DNA from 3 places in the Bradyrhizobium sp. CCBAU 11434 genome. Region 2 is predicted to be linked to each of the others. Evidence: predicted binding sites of a transcription regulator. Region 2 holds the regulator's gene; each other region holds the start of a gene.

Region 1 (5,781 bases), on a different contig from region 2:
GATCGGCGCCTCCTCACTCTTGCCGGCGAACAGGGGTGTGTTGAGGAAGCTCAGCACCGGGACCGCGATGGCGCCGAACACCAGCCCGCCGAGCAGCCAGACGGCGTGGATCGCACGGGCACTGAGGTCGGCCAGTTGCGGCAAGGCCGGCAGCACAAGAGTTTGGGCGCGCATCAGCCAGACCGCATAGGGCAGCGCCAGCACGGCCACGACGACGAGCGCGAACAACGGATCGAGCGCGCGCAAGGTCCGGCGGCCGCCGGCGGTCGACAGCGCGAAGATGACGAGCAGCGCGAGCAGGAAGATCGCAGCCGGCGTGGTCAGGAGCAGAAGGCCCGCCTCGATCGACCAGGCGAACCAGGCATTACCGCGGCGCTGGCCGATGATCTGCCAGGAATGCAGCAGCAGCAACGCCCAGAGCGGCCGGGCGAGGACCAGGGGGCCGAAGTCGAGCGCGGACGAGGAGAAGGCCAGCACCGTCATGGTCAGGAGCACGGCGAGAACCGCCTGCTGGGTACCCACCACGGCCCGCGACAGATGATAGAGCGTGATGAAGGTCGCGATCTCGCAGAGCTCGGCAAGGACGTAGACGCCGAACACATGGCCGCCTGCCACGCGATAGGCAATGTCCGCGAGCCAGATCGACAGCGGCGGGCCGAGATCAGTGCCGACCCGATATTCGCGGCCATAGGCCAGCAGGGTCGCCAGGCTGCCGGGCGGACTGCGATAGAACAGCAGCGCCACCAGCAGCCACATCGCGGCCTGCAGCAGCACGGCAATCCAGACGATCAACCGCGGCCGGGCGCGAATGAGCTCGATGACCAGGGAGGTAAACCGCATGCAACGCCCGAAAGATGCAGCCAACCCGTCCAGCCGGCCCTATTCGCTCACACCCGTTTTGATAAAGGGCGCCACGCGCCGTGGCAACGGCGGTCTGCTCTAGAGGCCCGCTGAAGCCTCGATTTCAACTGAGGTCTCGACCTCGGTGACGGAGAACAGATCCTGCACCGGCTCGACGGTCCAGGGCATGTGCTTGGCACGGGCAGCGGCGACCGGGGCGAAGAAGCTGCGGTGGTGGACGGTCGGGCCGAGGCGATCGAGCGCGTCGAGATGCTCGGGCACGCCATAGCCCTTGTGCTGCTCGAAGCCGTAGCCGGGGCAATCCTGCGCCAGCGCGCACATCAGCCGGTCGCGCGTCACCTTGGCGACGATGGAGGCGGCCGCGATCGAGAGCACGATGCCGTCGCCGCCGATCACGGCCTCGCAGTCGCAAGACGTATCGAGCCGGTCGCGGCCGTCGACGAAGACGTGCCTGGGCGCCTCGGGCAGCGCGACCACCGCGCGCTTCAGCGCCCAGAGCGAGGCCCGCAAAATGTTGTCGCGGTCGATCCGCGCGGGCGAGGCGACGGCGACCGAGACTTGCGCGGTGGCGCAGATCTTCTCGAACAGTTTTTCGCGCTCTTCGCCGGTCAACCGCTTGGAATCGTCGATGCCGCGCGGGATGCGGTCGGGGTCGAGAATCACGGCGGCGGCCACCACGGGGCCGGCGAGCGGCCCGCGGCCGGCCTCGTCGCAGCCCGCGACCGGCCAGATGCCGCGCTTGATCAGCGCGCGCTCGCGGCGGAAGCTCGCCTTGGCAGGCGCAGCCTTCTTCTCAGCGGCCTTCTCTGGCGCATCTTTGGCCGGCTTCTTGGCGGACTTGTCCCGAATCATGGCCGGGATCGTGCGCAAGCCGGCTCGCCCGCGCAACCGGGAACCCCGCGCAATTCCCGTTATTCAGACGGACCGCTCTACTCCGCCAGATGCACCCGCCGGTCGTCGCCGACCTCGATGCCGGGCGCGACAACGACCTCCCAGGGATGGCCGTCGGGGTCGGCGAAATAGCCGGAATAGCCGCCGTAATCGGTCTCATGTGCGGCCTTCAGCAGCGTGGCGCCCTTACAAAGCGCAAACGCCAGCACGGTATCGACCTCCTCCCGCGAAGCGCAGTTCCAGGCAAGCGTGACACCGCGGAAGGTTGTCGGCCTCGGCTGGTCCGGCAGCCTGGTGTCGTCAGCGAGCTGATCCCAGGGAAACAGGCCAAGCACGGGACCACCGGTATCGAAGAACGCAACGGCTTCACCCGTAACCTTGAGCCGGCGCGAAAAGCCGAGCGCATCGTAGAAGGCGATGCTGGCGCGGATGTCGCGCACACCAAGCGTGATCACCGTGAGCCGCGGTATCGGGGCCGGCAGATCCTTACTCATCACATACCTCGTTCGCTCCGCGCCTCAGAACAGGCTGAGCTGCTCGCCGTTCGGCTTCGGCTTGGCAAAATGATCCGTCGTCAGCTTCGAGCGGCGCTTGTTCAGCCCAAGCCGGTCGCAGGCGATCTCGAAGCGACGGCCGATGGTCCAGGCCATGGGACCGGTTCCTTTCATACGTTCGCCCCATTTCGAATCGTAGTCGCGCCCCCCGCGCATGTCGCGGATCAGGGTGAAGACGTGGCGATACCGGTCCGGATAATTTGCCATCAGCCATTCGCGAAAGAGATCGCGCACCTCCAGCGGCAACCGCAGCAGGACATAGGAGGCTTCCTTGACGCCGGCATGGGCGGCGGCATCGAGGATGCGCTCGATCTCGGAATCGTTCAGCGCGGGGATCACGGGCGCCACCATCACGGTGGTGGGGATGCCGGCGTCAGAGAGCTGCTTCAGCGCCTCCAGCCGTTTTGGCGGCGTCGAGGCCCGCGGCTCCATGGTGCGCGCGAGTTTTGGGTCGAGCGAGGTCACTGATATCGCGACCTTGGCAAGGTTGCGCTTGGCCATGCGCTGGAGAATGTCGATGTCGCGCACGACCAGCGCCGACTTGGTGACGATGCCGACGGGATGGCCGGTGCGCTCCAGCACCTCGAGAATGCCGCGCATGATTTTGCGCTCGCGCTCGATCGGCTGATAGGGATCGGTGTTGGTGCCGATCGCAATCATCCGCGGCTCGTAGCCTGAGGCCGCGAGCTCCTTCTCGAGCAGAACAGGCGCCTCGGGCTTTGCGAACAGCTTTGACTCGAAGTCGAGCCCCGGCGACAGGCCGAGATACGCGTGGGTCGGCCGCGCGAAGCAGTAGACGCAACCATGCTCGCAGCCGCGATAGGGATTGATCGAGCGGTCGAAGCCGATGTCGGGAGAGTCGTTGCGGGTGATCACCTTGCGTGAGGTGTCCACCCCGACCGTCGTCTTGAACGGCGGCAGGTCTTCCAGGCTCTGCCAGCCATCGTCGAAGGCGACGCGCGCCTCGGCTTCAAAGCGGCCGCTGGCGTTGGACTGGGCACCCCGCCCTCGCCTGCGCTGGCGGTCGATGGCGACAGCCAGTTCAGGAAAGTCGGCAGGAATATCTGAGAGCGCACCCGCCGGCTCGGAGGGCGCCGTGACCGGCGGGTGCTTGAGAGCAGAAGAGGCTGGACTCATGCAATCAAGATAACACGCCGAAGGAACAAATCAAGAACAAGAATCGAAAACGCGAAAACAACCCCATGCACAGTAGCGCTGCCCAAACTTCGCGCGCGGCCCTTTGACCTCACGCAACACCGCGTGAGCCCGCTTCCGTTTGATGCCGCGGAAGGATCGATCTCGCCGGAACCCGGTTGGTGACGATCCCGGGTGAAGGTCAGCAGGATTATGACAAATCAACAACAATCGGCCGCTGCAAGCAGCGACCTCGATCTCCTCGATCGTTACTGGCGCGCTGCGAACTATCTCTCCGTCGGGCAAATCTACTTGCTCGACAACCCGCTGTTGCGCGAGCCCTTGCGGCCCGAGCACATCAAGCCGCGTCTGCTCGGCCATTGGGGCACGACGCCGGGACTGAATTTCATCTACGCCCACCTCAACCGCGTCATCCGCGCGCTGGACCTGAGCGTGCTGTATGTCTGCGGTCCCGGCCATGGCGGTCCGGGCATGGTCGCCAACACTTATCTCGAAGGCAGCTACAGCGAGATCTATCCAAACATCCCCCGCGATGCGGACGGATTGCGAAGACTTTTCAGGCAGTTCTCTTTCCCGGGCGGCATCCCGAGCCACGCGGCGCCGGAAACGCCGGGCTCGATCCACGAAGGCGGCGAGCTCGGCTACGCGCTGGTGCACGCCTACGGCGCGGCCTTCGATAATCCTGACCTCATTGTCGCCTGCGTCGTCGGCGACGGCGAGGCGGAGACGGGCCCGCTGGCAGCGTCCTGGCACTCCAACAAGTTCCTCAATCCCACGCATGACGGCGCGGTGCTGCCGATCCTGCATCTCAACGGCTACAAGATTGCCAACCCGACCGTGCTCGGGCGGATGCCTGATAGCGAGATCCGCGATCTGTTCCGCGGGTTCGGCCATGAGCCGCTGTTCGTCGAAGGCGACGATCCAAAATTTATGCACCGGACGATGGCCGATGCGCTCGACGTCGCGATTGCCAGCATCCACTCCATCCAGCAGCACGCCCGCGACGGACGCAAGACGATCGAGCGGCCGCGCTGGCCGATGATCGTGTTGCGCAGCCCGAAGGGGTGGACCGGCCCGAAGGAGGTCGACGGCAAGAAGGTCGAAGGCTTTTGGCGCGCACATCAGGTGCCCGTTGCGAACTGCCGCGAGAACCCGGCGCACTTAGAGATTCTCGAGGACTGGATGCGCAGCTACGAGCCGGACAAGCTGTTCGACAGGAACGGTGCGCTCATTCCCGAGCTTCAGGCGCTCGCGCCGCAAGGCGAAAGACGGATGGGCGCCAACCCGCATGCCAATGGCGGGCTGCTGAAGAAGGAGTTGAAGCTGCCCGACTTCCGCGGTTTTGCCGTCGAGGTGCCCAAGCCCGGCGGCGTGACTGGAGAAGCCACGCGCGAGCTCGGCAAATTCCTGCGCGATGTCATCCGCCTCAACGCCGTGGAGCGCAATTTCCGCATCATGGGTCCTGACGAGACCGCGTCAAACCGGCTCGATGCCGTGTTCGATGCGACCGAACGCGTCTGGATGGAGCCGATCGAATCTTACGACGTGCATCTCGCACAGGACGGCCGCGTGATGGAGGTCTTGAGCGAGCATCTCTGCCAAGGCTGGCTGGAGGGCTATCTGCTCACCGGACGGCATGGCTTCTTCTCCTGCTACGAGGCCTTCATCCACATCGTGGATTCCATGTTCAATCAGCACGCCAAATGGCTGAAGGTGACGCGGCACCTGCCTTGGCGACGGCCGATCGCCTCGCTCAACTATCTCCTGACCTCGCATGTGTGGCGGCAGGACCATAACGGCTTCAGCCATCAGGACCCCGGCTTCGTCGATCTCGTCGCCAACAAGAAGGCCGACATCGTCCGCATCTATTTTCCGCCCGATGCCAACACGCTGCTGTGGATCGCCGATCACTGCCTGCGCACCTATAACCGCATCAACGTCATCGTCGCCGGCAAGCAGCCGGCGCCGCAATGGCTATCGATGCAGGAGGCGGCGACGCATTGCGATGCCGGCATCGGCATCTGGGCCTGGGCCGGAAATGAGGACGCCGGCGGCGAGCCCGACGTGGTGATGGCCTGCGCTGGCGACGTCCCGACGCTGGAGACGCTCGCAGCCGTTGATCTTCTCCGCAAGGCGCTGCCGGACCTGAAGATACGCGTCGTCAACGTCGTCGATCTCATGACGCTGCAACCGAAGGAGCAGCATCCGCACGGCCTGTCCGATCGCGACTTCGACAGCCTGTTCACGACAGACAAGCCCGTGATCTTCGCCTATCACGGCTATCCCTATCTCATCCACCGCCTCACCTATAACCGCACCA
Region 2 (5,781 bases):
CCAGGAGGACACCATCGCGGACGGCAAGCGCATCACGATCAAGGAAGCCGCCGTCACCGGGCGGCACATCCGCCCCGCCGGGATCGACTTCCGCGAGGGTGAGGTGCTCCTGCACAAGGGTACGCGCCTGACCGAGCGCGACCTTGCGCTCGCCGCCGGCATGAACCACCCGCAGCTTGCCGTCCGCCGCCGTCCGAAGGTCGCGATTCTCGCGACCGGCGACGAGCTGGTGATGCCGGGCTCGACGCCCGGCCACGGCCAGATCGTCTATTCCAACGGCTACGCCCTGCACGCCCTCGCCCGCAGCGAGGGGGCCGACACCATCGATCTCGGCGTTGCCGCCGACACGCTTGCCGCCACCACATCGGGCATCCGCCGCGCGCGCGAATCCGGTGCCGACATCCTGATCACGACCGGCGGAGCGTCTGTCGGCGACCACGATCTGGTGCAGCAGGCGCTGACGAACGAAGGTATCTCGATGGCGTTCTGGAAGATCGCGATGCGGCCGGGCAAGCCGATGATGAACGGGCAGCTCGGGCCGATGCGCGTGATCGGCCTGCCCGGCAATCCCGTGTCATCCTATGTCTGCGGCTTCCTGTTCCTGGTGCCGCTGATTCGCGCGATGTCGGGCCGTTCAGTGATTCATCATCGCCGCGAACGCGCCGTGCTCGGCCGCGACGTCAGCGCCAATGACCAGCGCGAGGATTATTTGCGTGCGCGTCTGGAGACGCGGGATGACGGCACGCTCGTCGCTCTTCCCGTCAATCACCAGGATTCCTCACTGCTTGCGAATCTCGCTGCGGCACAGGCACTTCTCGTGCGCGCCCCGTTCGCGCCGAAGGCCGAAGCCGGCACGCCTTGCGAGGTGTTGCGACTGCCCGCGTGAGCGCGTCGTTCGCAACCGTTCCGCGAGCTTTGCCGCGTTCACGGTAAATTAAGCAGTTGCGGAACATGTATCGAACATATAGTGTCCGTTCATGATTTGTTTCGAGCGTGTGGCGGCTTATTGCTGAATTCAGCGTCTCGGAATCGAACGACATCGTCAGGGGGATTTTGGTCGAGATGTTAACGCGCAAACAATACGAGCTCCTGCGGTTCATCAGCGAGCGATTGAAGGAGAGCGGCGTGCCGCCCTCCTTCGACGAGATGAAGGATGCGCTCGATCTGCGCTCGAAGTCGGGCATCCATCGCCTGATCACCGCGCTCGAGGAGCGCGGCTTCATCCGCCGCCTGCCCAACCGCGCCCGCGCAATCGAGGTGATCAAGCTGCCTGAGCTCCAGGCGGCCGCCGGAAGCCGCCGCGGCTTCACGCCGAGCGTCATCGAGGGCAATCTCGGCAAGGTGCGCACGACCTCGAGCCCGCCCGCCGACGAGGGCGAGCGTCCTGTCGCGGTTCCTGTAATGGGCCGGATCGCGGCCGGTACGCCGATAGAGGCCTTGCAGACGCGCAGCCACACCATCAGTGTCCCGCCCGACATGCTCGGCGCGGGCGAGCACTACGCGCTCGAAGTGCGCGGTGATTCCATGGTCGACGCCGGCATTCTCGATGGCGACATGGCGCTGATCCAGCGCAACGAGAGCTGCGACACCGGCGATATCGTGGTGGCCCTGATCGACGACGAGGAAGCGACGCTCAAGCGCTTCCGCCGCCGTGGCGCTTCAATCGCGCTCGAGCCGGCAAACGCCGCTTACGAGGTCCGGATCCTGCCGCCCAACCGGGTCAAGATCCAGGGCAAGCTGATCGGGCTGTACCGGAAATACTGAACTCGTCCCGCGCTCGCACCTGGCGAGCACGCCCTTAAGATTGGAGCGGACGATTGTCCGCTCCGGCTGGATAGTCCTTCAGGTTCTGCACAGATTATCCGGCCCCCTCTTCGGCGCTACATCCCCGGCACGCCACAACGAAGACCGAGGAGACCGCCATGCGCAAAATCATTCTGAGCACCGTCGCGATGGCGCTGATCGCGGCATCAGGGTCGCAGGCCATCGCTGCGCAGCCGCAGCATCGCGTTCGCAAGGCGCCACAGGCCACGACGAGTGAGCAATTCCGCAATGCCCGCAACGCCGTCAAGCAGCAGGCGCAGTCGGCCTGGCCGTATTCGGGCTGGTCGGCACCATCAGGACGCTGAGAGCGAAGTCTCCCGAATGCACAGGAGCAGGCTTTGTTCCTCATCGGCGCGGGAAAGATATTGTGATTGCAAGCCGCGGATCTGAGCCGCAGATTTGCCCCCAACATCGCATATGATTGCAAGCTTCCACTCTGATAGAGGCCTGCGCCTCAGAAGAGGCGCGGTGCTCTATCGCTGATGAGGAGCACCCGATGTGTGACTATAGCCTGCATGCCGTCGCGACGCGTCCCGCAGAAGTCGGCGAGACGATTGTCACGACAACCTTCCGCGGCACCTCGACGCGCGGCTTCGCCTCCGAAGCCGACATGTCGGTCGCGGTCTGCCTGCTGCCGGGAACGGAGCTCGCCTTCGCCGACAACGTCCGTTACGACAACAGGTGGATCTGGACGCGCACCATCAATTCGCGCGTCGGCAAGTTCGGCAAGGTCGATCCGCACATTCCCGATCGTCATCACGACGCGATCGAATTTCCCGATGGCAAATATGTGCTGGTGACCCAACTCGTCGAAGGCCAGCGCGCAACCGTGCTGCAGCTGCCGGTGACCCAGCCGTTCGGTGAGCGCGAGCATAAGCCGCAAGTGATTTCCGATATCAGTCCGACGCCTCCGCGCCTGCCGATCGGTTGAACCATCGGTTCTAATCCTCGGCCTGAAGGTCGGCCTCCGACGGTGTTGCGTCCTTGAAGCGCGGAGCTGCCGACCGCGGCACGAGGGTCAGTTCGAAATCGCCATCGCCGGCCGCCGCCGGCGACCAGGGGCGGTTTGCGCCCCTCGCCCTCACCGACTGAATCGCAAAACCGTCGCCGCGGGGTGTCAGCGCCAGCGCACCCTGGCTCACCAGACGCGGCCGGTCGACCACCATCGCGGTACAATCCGGCGGCGCGGGCCTTGCGGTCACCACCAGTGCCGCGCGGCTGCAATCATCGGCCAGCGCGTCGATGCGCAGCGCCAGGGCGATCATGCGGCCGTCAGCAAGCGGCGTCACGCAGCCGGCGTCGTCACACGACACGCCGTCACCGAGCGAGCCACTCGCCGCATCGCGCGGATCAGCGTCAGCCGCGAGCCACTCCTTCAGCAGGAAATTGTCCTTCTTCGTCCTGATCAGATGCAGCTGCCCGTCCCTGCCTCGCACCGCGACGTTCTGACCGTCACCGGCGATGAGAATGTCGGGTTGCCTGATGGAAAGACCCCAGATGGTCGCCGCCACCAGCACGAATGCTCCCGACCATCGCAGCGGCGTGCGCAGCAGACCCATCAGGACCAGGCCCAAGCTCGCAACGATCAGCGGCGCCGTGCCGAAGGCCGCGACGTGGCCGACCGCGCCCGGTAACGCAGCGACCCAGCGCGTGACCAAAATCATCCAGTCGATGCCGATCCCCATCAACCACCAGAACACTCCGTCCAGCCCGAAGGGAGCCGCGAGCAATCCCAATAGCCCTGCCGGCATCACCAGCGCCGAGACCACCGGCATCGCGCCGAGATTGGCAAGCACGCCGTAAGGCGTAACACGGTGGAAATGGAAGGCGGCGTAAGGCGTCGTCGCAAGCCCCGCGATCATCGAGGCCATGAACAACATCGCGATCTCGCGGCCGCCCCACAGCGCGATGCGCGCGGTCGCCGAATGATCGGGCGAGGCAAACAGGCTCGGCATGCCGACCTGCACCAGCGCGACGAGCCCGAGCGTTGCGGCGAACGACATTTGAAAGCTTGGATGCACCAGCGCTTCCGGCGCGACTGCGAGCACGATCAGCGCCGCCACGGCCAGGGTGCGGAACGTGATCGCGCGGCGATCGACGATGACAGCAATCAGCACCACCGCGGTCATGAAGAACGATCTTTGTGTCGCGACTTCGGCGCCCGAGAGCAGCAGATAGAACGCCGACGCAGCCAGCGCAGCGGCGGCCGACCATTTCTTGATGGGAAACCCCACGGTCAGTCCCGGGACGAGCGCGAGCAGCGCGCGGACCGCGAAGAAGACGACACCCGCGACGACGGCCATGTGATAGCCTGAAATCGAGAGGACGTGACCGAGCCCCGAGATGAACATCGCGTCATTGACGGGCGTGGTGATCGCATCGCGGCGGCCGGTGAGCAGCGCGGTCGCGATGGCGCGGTTGTCGCCGTCGAGCGTGGCGCGGATGCGCGCGTCGATCGCATCGCGCAGGCCTTGCATGACCGCGGCGTAGCGTAGCTGCAATCCGCCCGGCACGGGCGGCGTCACAGTCGTGATTGCTCCCATCGCAAAGCCGGACGCACCGATGCCCTGGAAGAACATGTCGCGCGAGAAATCGTAGCTGCCCGGCCGCAATGGCGACAGCGGTGGCATCAGCCGCGCTTTCAGCTGCACGAAGCTGCCGACGTCGGGGGCGGTTCCCTTGCGCACGGAGAGGCGGACGCGCTCCAGCTTCACGTCGCTGCGCTGCGCCTCCATCGCCGTGACGCGCAGCACGAAGCGGTCAGTGCGTTCGCGGATGTCGCGGGTCTCGACGAAGCCCGACAGCGACACGGAATAAAGCGGCTTTGCGAGCACAGTGTGGGCGATGCGCGCCGTCTTCCACGTCGCCGCCGCAAAACCGGCCGCGACCGCCGCGATCATGATCGCGGGCGCAAACCACCGGCTCCTCCGCAACAGGGCCGCGCCGAGCGTGAGCGCGGCCGCCGTCGCAACCGTGACCCACAGCACCGGCTCGTGATCGGCGGTAAAATAGAGCGCGATGCCGCAGCCGAAGGCGATGGGCACCCAGGGAAACAGCCGCCCCGCACCAGCCTCGGCCTTGGCCCATTCGCGCAGCGTCCCGACAACCCCGGGCCAGACGCCCGACCCTGCCGGCACAAAGCCTCCGGCCGACGCGGCCCGGCCTGTCGGCCAAGTCCCGGCAATGCCTTGCGACAGACGCTGCGGCCGGCCCGGCTCCGCCATTCCCTTGACAACCCCTGCGATACGCGACGGGTGCAGAGGCTACCGGAACGTGCAGGTCGCCGAATAGCGGTACGGATCAGGAACGAAGGGGCCGCGCCCCTACTTTTCCTCTTCCATTGTCACCGCGACGTCCGCCTTGGCCGACAGGCGGACCTTGTTGCCTTCGACACCGGCGACAAGGCCCTTGTCGATGAAATGGTGGTGCCCCTTGTGACTGCCCTCACCACTATCCTTCTTGGTCAGCTTGATGCGGTTGCCCTCGACCTTGTCGACCGTTCCGATATGGACGCCGTCTGCGCCGATGACTTCCATATGCTCTGCGATGTTCTGCATGGTGGGATCCTCGTTGGACCCACCCAACGCAGAGGGAGCGCGTTCGTTGCTCTCCCCGGAATGACGATACCGTGTGACGGCGCGCCTGTCAGATCAGCGGCGCCTTGGCCGAGGCGTGGTGATTGACGATCTTCCAGTCACCGTCCTGGCGGATGATGACCCAACTCATCTTGACGACGAGATCCGGGCGCTCACCTGCGAAGTTGAACGTGATGGTCGCGCCCATATTGATCAGATCGGGACCGACCTGCGCCGCCTGCACCTCGGAAAATGCCGCGCCCGGCTTGCGCCAGCGCGGCAGGCCGTTGAAATAATCGGTGACGCCATCCCTGCCCCGATAGAGCCTTGGGTTGGAGCCGAAGAAGAATGCGTTCTTCGAATACAGCGCCGACAGCGCAGC
Region 3 (5,781 bases), on a different contig from region 2:
CGCCACGGCAGCACCGCCTTCCATCACGTAGGCCGTAGTGCTTGCAACATAGCCGACCGCGACTGCATCGACATGGGCATTGAGGCCGGCTGCGAGCGAGATCGAGCCATCAATGACGGCGCGCATCGGTCGTTCGGTCGGGATGTGGACGAGAATGTCTTTGTACATGGCGGCCCCTTTGATGGACATCATCCGATAGAAGCAGTTTTTCACCGCCCGAAGGGCTCGCGTTGAGCTGTATCAAATGTGCGGCCAGGATTTTGACCTGCGGCCGCCCGCCGCACTTTCTTTGCCAAGAATTAATCGCGTGGACGGGACGCGGTAAGGTGGCGACGTCCATCTTGGGGGCAAGGCGACTCACCCAACATGGACATTTCGACATGATCGATCGCGTCAATTCCGACACCACCAAGACGACCCCTACAATTCTGAAGCCGCGCCGGCTCGCGCTGCTTGGCACGGTGGCCGCACTGGGCGTGGCCGTGCTGGCGGCTTCCCCCGCCTCAACGCCGTTCGGCGTGTCCTCCCTGATTTCGCCCGCGCAGGCCGCTGAAGGCGCCGCAACACCGCCGGGCTTCGGCGACCTTGTCAGCAAGGTCAAGCCGGCCGTCATTTCGGTGCGGGTGAAAATCGACCAGGACAACGACAAGAGCGCCATGCTGCAACAGAACCGGATGGATCAGGACGAAGATTCCCCATTCGACCAGTTCTCGCGGCAGTTCGGCTTCCGCGGTCCGGGTGGCATGAACGGCATGCCGCGCCAGCGGCACCAGATGATCACGGGCGAGGGCTCAGGCTTCTTCATCTCGGCCGACGGCTATGCCGTGACCAACAATCATGTCGTCGACCACGCCGAGTCCGTGCAGGTGACGATGGACGACGGCACGATCTTCACCGCGAAGGTGGTCGGCACCGATCCGAAGACCGATCTCGCGCTGATCAAGGTCGACGGCAAGAAGGACTTTCCGTTCGTGAAATTCTCCGACCAGAAGCCGCGGATCGGCGACTGGGTGGTCGCGGTCGGCAATCCGTTCGGCCTCGGCGGCACCGTGACGGCCGGCATTGTCTCGGCCAGCGGCCGCGACATCGGCAACGGCCCCTATGACGACTTCATCCAGATCGATGCGCCGATCAACAAGGGCAATTCCGGCGGTCCGGCCTTCGACATGAACGGCAACGTCATTGGCGTGAACACGGCGATCTACTCGCCCTCGGGCGGATCGGTCGGTATCGGCTTCGACATTCCCGCCTCGACCGCAAAGCTCGTCGTCGCGCAGCTCAAGGACAAGGGCGCCGTCACCCGCGGCTGGCTTGGTGTGCAGGTGCAGCCGGTGACCGCGGAGATCGCCGACAGCCTCGGCCTGAAGGCGGCACGCGGCGCGATCGTCGACAATCCGCAGGATGGCAGCCCGGCAGCGAAGGCTGGCATTGAGGCGGGCGACGTCATCACTGCGGTCAATGGCACCGCGATCAAGGACTCCCGCGATCTGGCCCGCACCATCGCCACCCTGGCGCCGGGCACCTCGGTGAAGCTCGACGTCGTCCACAAGGGCGACAGCAAGACGGTGACGCTCGCCCTTGGCGAGCTGCCGAACGAGCGGCAGGCCAACGCCGGCGACGGCAAGACGCAGCAGACCCCCGGTACGCCGCGTCTCGGCCTCACCCTGGCGCCGGCCGGCGAAGTACAGGGGGCCGGACAGAACGGCGTCGTGGTCACCGAAGTCGATCCGCAGGGACCGGCGGCGCAGCGTGGCATCCAGACCGGCGACGTCATCCTCAATGTCGGCGGCAAGCCCGTCGCCAATGTCGGCGAGGTCCGCTCCGAGCTGGCGCAGGCCAAATCGTCCGGCAAGAACAGCGTGCTGTTGCAGGTGAAGAACGCCGAGGCGACCCGGTTCGTCGCGGTGCCGCTCGCCTGATCTCTAGCTTGACGGCAAATTCAGAAGGCGGCCTCCGGGCCGCCTTTTTCGTGCGCCTCCCGAGATACCCACAGCCCATCGATAACATTCTCGTTAACGGCAGCAATGGTGACGGGTTCGTCCGAAAAAGCCGCGTTCGCCCGGCAGACTTCGAAATGTTGTGCTTCGGCGGCAATGACGCCGCAGAGGCGAGTGGAACTTCGGACGTCCGGCTGATTTGTGGAACCGGCCGGTGGTTCGCATTTGATCGGTGCCGACATGGATCGATTGAAGCTCTCGCTGAAGCTTGCGCTGCTTGTCGCGCCCTTCGTGCTGTCGACCGGAAGCGCCCTGGGGCGCGACGACGGTCGCTTCACCGACTCGCCGCTCAAACCCTGGTTCGACAGTTTGCGCAGCCATATTGGTCCGTGCTGCTCGGATGCCGACGGCGTTGCCGTCGCCGATCCCGATTGGGATTCGTATAATGGCCATTACCGGGTGCGGCTCGATGGAGTTTGGGTCGAAGTCCCCGACGAAGCCGTGATCACCGAGCCGAACCGGGCCGGCCGCACCATGGTCTGGCCGGTCAAGACGGTGTTCGGCGTTTCGATTCGCTGCTTCATGCCCGGCAGCATGATCTGACGGCGGCCGGCGTCACCGCCTGGAAGATTTGCGCTTCGAGCTCTTCTTGCTCGTCTTCTTCTTGGACGTCTTTCGCTTCGACGCCTTCTTCGGCACCTTCTTGCCCTTCTTGCGCGCCTTCGACAGGCCGATCGCAATCGCCTGTTTGCGGCTCTTCACGCGACCGCCGCGTCCGCCGCGACCGCTCTTTGCGGTGCCCTTCTTGTAACGCCGCATCTCGCTCTCGACATCGCTGCCGGAGCTACGTGAATAGCGGCGCTTCTTTGCCTTCCGTGCCATCAGCTCTCTCCCATGGCTCTGGACGAGAACAGAAGTGCTGACCCAATGTTCCTAAAACGCTCAGCGACAGAACTCCTCAGAAAGAGTTCGCGAGCTCGATCTCCGCTTCCAGGATTTGGATGCGGCGTGCGGCTTCGGCGAAGGACAGATCGCGATCGTATTGCGCGGGCTGGTAGGCCTCTTCGCTCAGCCGCTTCAGCCGCAGACCCTGCGCCCGGGTCATCTGCTCCATCAGAAAAGCCTTGGCGTCCGGAAAAGCCTTGGCGTTCGCAAAAGCCTTGGCGTCGGGAAAAGTCTTGGCGTCCAGAAAAGCCTTGGCGTCGTATTTACCCTGAACCTGCATGTCACCTCTCCATCCTGAATTCCTGGCTTGACTATATGTTCTTATTTTGTTCTAACAAGCCATGGACAACAGAATTAATGAAATTCGACGTAAAATCAGCGTCTTGAGGCTGGAGATGGCCGATGTCGAAGCGTCCGTGCGCGATCTTGTCAATCGCGACCGCGATTGCACCGAACGAGCCCAGGCGCAGATCGACCTGCGCCGGAAAATCAACCTGCTTGTCAGCGAATGGAAGGCGGCGGGCGGCGGCGAGGTGTTGCCTGACATCCGCAACCGGGTGCGTCTCCGTCCGCTGAAGAACGAGAGCAGGCCGGTACGCCGCTGAGGCGTTCGTGGAGGGAGGCTGGCCGTGGAGGAAGACCCGGACACCTACCGGATTCTGAGACTGCGCGCTGAGATCCTCGAATTGGGCTCCGCTATCAGGCAATTGCAGCGGGAAGGCCTCGACGACGCCACCGCCCAGCTCCTGATCACGCGCAAGCGGGCGCAGCTTGATCATCTCATGAAGGCGAGCTCTACAGTCCACCCCCTTAACATCCCTGACATCCGACGCAGCTAAAGCGGTCGCGCAACGCGACATGCCGGAGCCTGTCCATGCCGGATGCCGAAATGACCGCCCTGCTGCAGGCGGTGCTCGATGAAGTCTGTGCGGACATACCCGCGTGGGATACGGCGACGCGCGAGCGAATTGCCGCGAGACTGCGCGACGTCGTCCGTTCGGGGCGCAGCTCGGTCGACGAATTGAAGCAGGCCGGTCGTGGTGCGCTGATCCGCGCGCCGACCATGTGGCCCTGACAAAATGCTCAAGCGCTCAAGCAAAGGGCCCCGCTCTCGCGGGGCCTGAACGCCGGAACTCGCTTGCAACCTTACTTGGTGTTGCTCGGAGCGCTCTTGTTGTTCGTCATGCCGCTCTGGTCGGTACCCGGGTTGGTGCCGCCTTGTGGGGTCGGTTCGCTGCCCTTGGACTTCATGTTGGCGCCCGTCGTCTGCGACATGGACGAGTGATGCTTCTTATGCGACTTGGCCTGTGCAGCGAACGGCGCGGCGGCGAGACCGGTTGCCAACATCACGGCGAGAGCGAGCTTGATCGTCTTCATGTAAGGGAACTCCCTGAGTTGAATTGACGCAGGAGCCAACCTCCATTTGCCGCAGGAGTTCCGAATAAAATCGCCGCGCGAGTTTCACGCTCGCTTTAGGAGTCCTTGTCCTCGTTGAGGATGAACACGACGCCCGTCAACGAGGCACCGATGGCAAAAGTCGTCACCATCGTTGCGACAAACACATAGCCCGCCGCACGGCCGCCATGGTTCAGCAATTCTACAACCGCGGGATTGGCCAGAATGAGTGCGAGCGTGAACACCAGGCCGAGGGCCGCGCCCATCATCGCATGGGTCATCAGCTTGATCACGCCGGTGGGAGAGATCAGACTTGACGAACTGTTTGGCGACCTGTTTGGCGACTTTTTTGCGGGCATGGAACAGCCGATCGATCTGGCATCAAAACGCGTGCCGTGATTGCGGGTTCCATTCCGACTAAAGGATTTGTCATCATCCGCTTCATCCGACGTTCATGCCGGCCTTGCGAGGATGTAAGCCATCAACACGGGAACATTCACTATGGGTAAGGTGGTCTTTCTCTACCGATCGCTGGCCTACCGTAACGCGGCCGCCGACATATTGCGCAAGGCGCGCAAGCTGCCGCGTGGCGCAGACCGCAGCGCGGCCCGCCGCTACGCGAGGGCGCTGCGCGATCTCGCGCAAACGGAAGCCTGGCTCGAAGGGCGCGTCGCCGATGAATTGAGGGCGGTGTCGCGATTGAAAGTTGCCGCGTCGCGTTAACCCAACGCGCGCTGAAGCTCGGGAGAATTGCTGGTCTCGAACTTGTCCTGCGCCGCCGATGTCGCTGCGCTCGTCCGCGTCAAGGGGACTTCGAGACGGCACATCAGGCCCTCTGAACGCCAATCGAATTGAGCCTGTCCGCCAAGCTGGGATTCGACGCTGGCGAGCAGGCTTCTTGTCCCGAAGCCGCGCGATTTCGGTGTCCTGACCGTCGGCCCGCCGGTCTCGTCCCACGTCAAGGTGAGGAGATCGTTCTCGGCCTGCCAGCCGATCGCGAGCCGTCCCGACCGCGTCGAGAGCGCGCCATACTTGGCCGAATTGGTGAAGAGCTCGTGCAGAGCCAGGGCAAGCGTCTGCGCCGTGGCCGGCAGCAATTGCACTTCGGGACCCGCAAGCTTGATCTGTCCGCCGAGCGAGTAGGGCGCCAGTTCTTCCTCGATCAGCTTGGAGAGCTCGGCGCCCTGCCAGCTCGACAATGAGAGGATGGTGTGCACGCGCGCGAGCGCGTTGATGCGCCCCTCGACGGCATTGACGTAGGCCTTGACCTCGTCGGCGCGGGTGAGGCGCACGATCGATTGCGCCAGCGCCAGCGCGTTCTTGGCGCGATGATCCACCTCGCGCGCCAGGAGGTTCTGCCGTTCCTCGGCGCGTTTGCGCTCGGTGATATCGACGGTGACGCCGCTCACCCGCACCACGCGACCATTCTCATCCACCGTTGCCGCAGCCGTGCCGACGCACCAGCGCACTTCGCCATCGGGACGATAGATGCGAAATTCACCTT

Evidence for each region. Region 2 encodes LexA, which represses DNA repair genes until DNA is damaged. Its sites were predicted from a motif close to TGTTCNNNNTGTGTTCNG; they were not measured.
Region 1: a site for LexA is predicted at 3,465-3,482, ahead of XI06_RS27030 (PA0069 family radical SAM protein). Genes of this name have one in related genera too.
Region 3: a site for LexA is predicted at 3,199-3,216, ahead of XI06_RS27445 (DUF3072 domain-containing protein). Genes of this name have one in related genera too.

The regions. Positions count from the first base shown of each region.
Region 1 is NZ_LBJX01000096.1:52,369-58,149, reverse strand. Features, by position in the region: gene XI06_RS27045 (glycosyltransferase family 39 protein) at 1-840, opposite strand, end outside; gene XI06_RS27040 (ribonuclease HII) at 940-1,713, opposite strand; gene XI06_RS27035 (VOC family protein) at 1,791-2,246, opposite strand; gene XI06_RS27030 (PA0069 family radical SAM protein) at 2,271-3,443, opposite strand; gene XI06_RS27025 (phosphoketolase family protein) at 3,654-5,781, shown strand, end outside.
Region 2 is NZ_LBJX01000093.1:26,549-32,329, reverse strand. Features, by position in the region: gene XI06_RS23995 (molybdopterin molybdotransferase MoeA) at 1-886, shown strand, start outside; gene lexA (transcriptional repressor LexA) at 1,063-1,764, shown strand; gene XI06_RS23985 (hypothetical protein) at 1,923-2,129, shown strand; gene XI06_RS23980 (hypothetical protein) at 2,321-2,755, shown strand; gene XI06_RS23975 (ComEC/Rec2 family competence protein) at 2,766-5,048, opposite strand; gene XI06_RS23970 (DUF2171 domain-containing protein) at 5,148-5,381, opposite strand; gene XI06_RS23965 (nuclear transport factor 2 family protein) at 5,470-5,781, opposite strand, start outside.
Region 3 is NZ_LBJX01000096.1:133,468-139,248, forward strand. Features, by position in the region: gene XI06_RS27420 (universal stress protein) at 1-168, opposite strand, end outside; gene XI06_RS27425 (Do family serine endopeptidase) at 381-1,919, shown strand; gene XI06_RS27430 (hypothetical protein) at 1,940-2,179, opposite strand; gene XI06_RS27435 (hypothetical protein) at 2,178-2,540, shown strand; gene XI06_RS27440 (DUF6496 domain-containing protein) at 2,553-2,819, opposite strand; gene XI06_RS27445 (DUF3072 domain-containing protein) at 2,896-3,162, opposite strand; gene XI06_RS27450 (hypothetical protein) at 3,278-3,487, shown strand; gene XI06_RS27455 (hypothetical protein) at 3,512-3,721, shown strand; gene XI06_RS27460 (hypothetical protein) at 3,757-3,957, shown strand; gene XI06_RS27465 (hypothetical protein) at 4,029-4,259, opposite strand; gene XI06_RS27470 (hypothetical protein) at 4,355-4,558, opposite strand; gene XI06_RS27475 (hypothetical protein) at 4,779-5,000, shown strand; gene XI06_RS27480 (HWE histidine kinase domain-containing protein) at 4,997-5,781, opposite strand, start outside.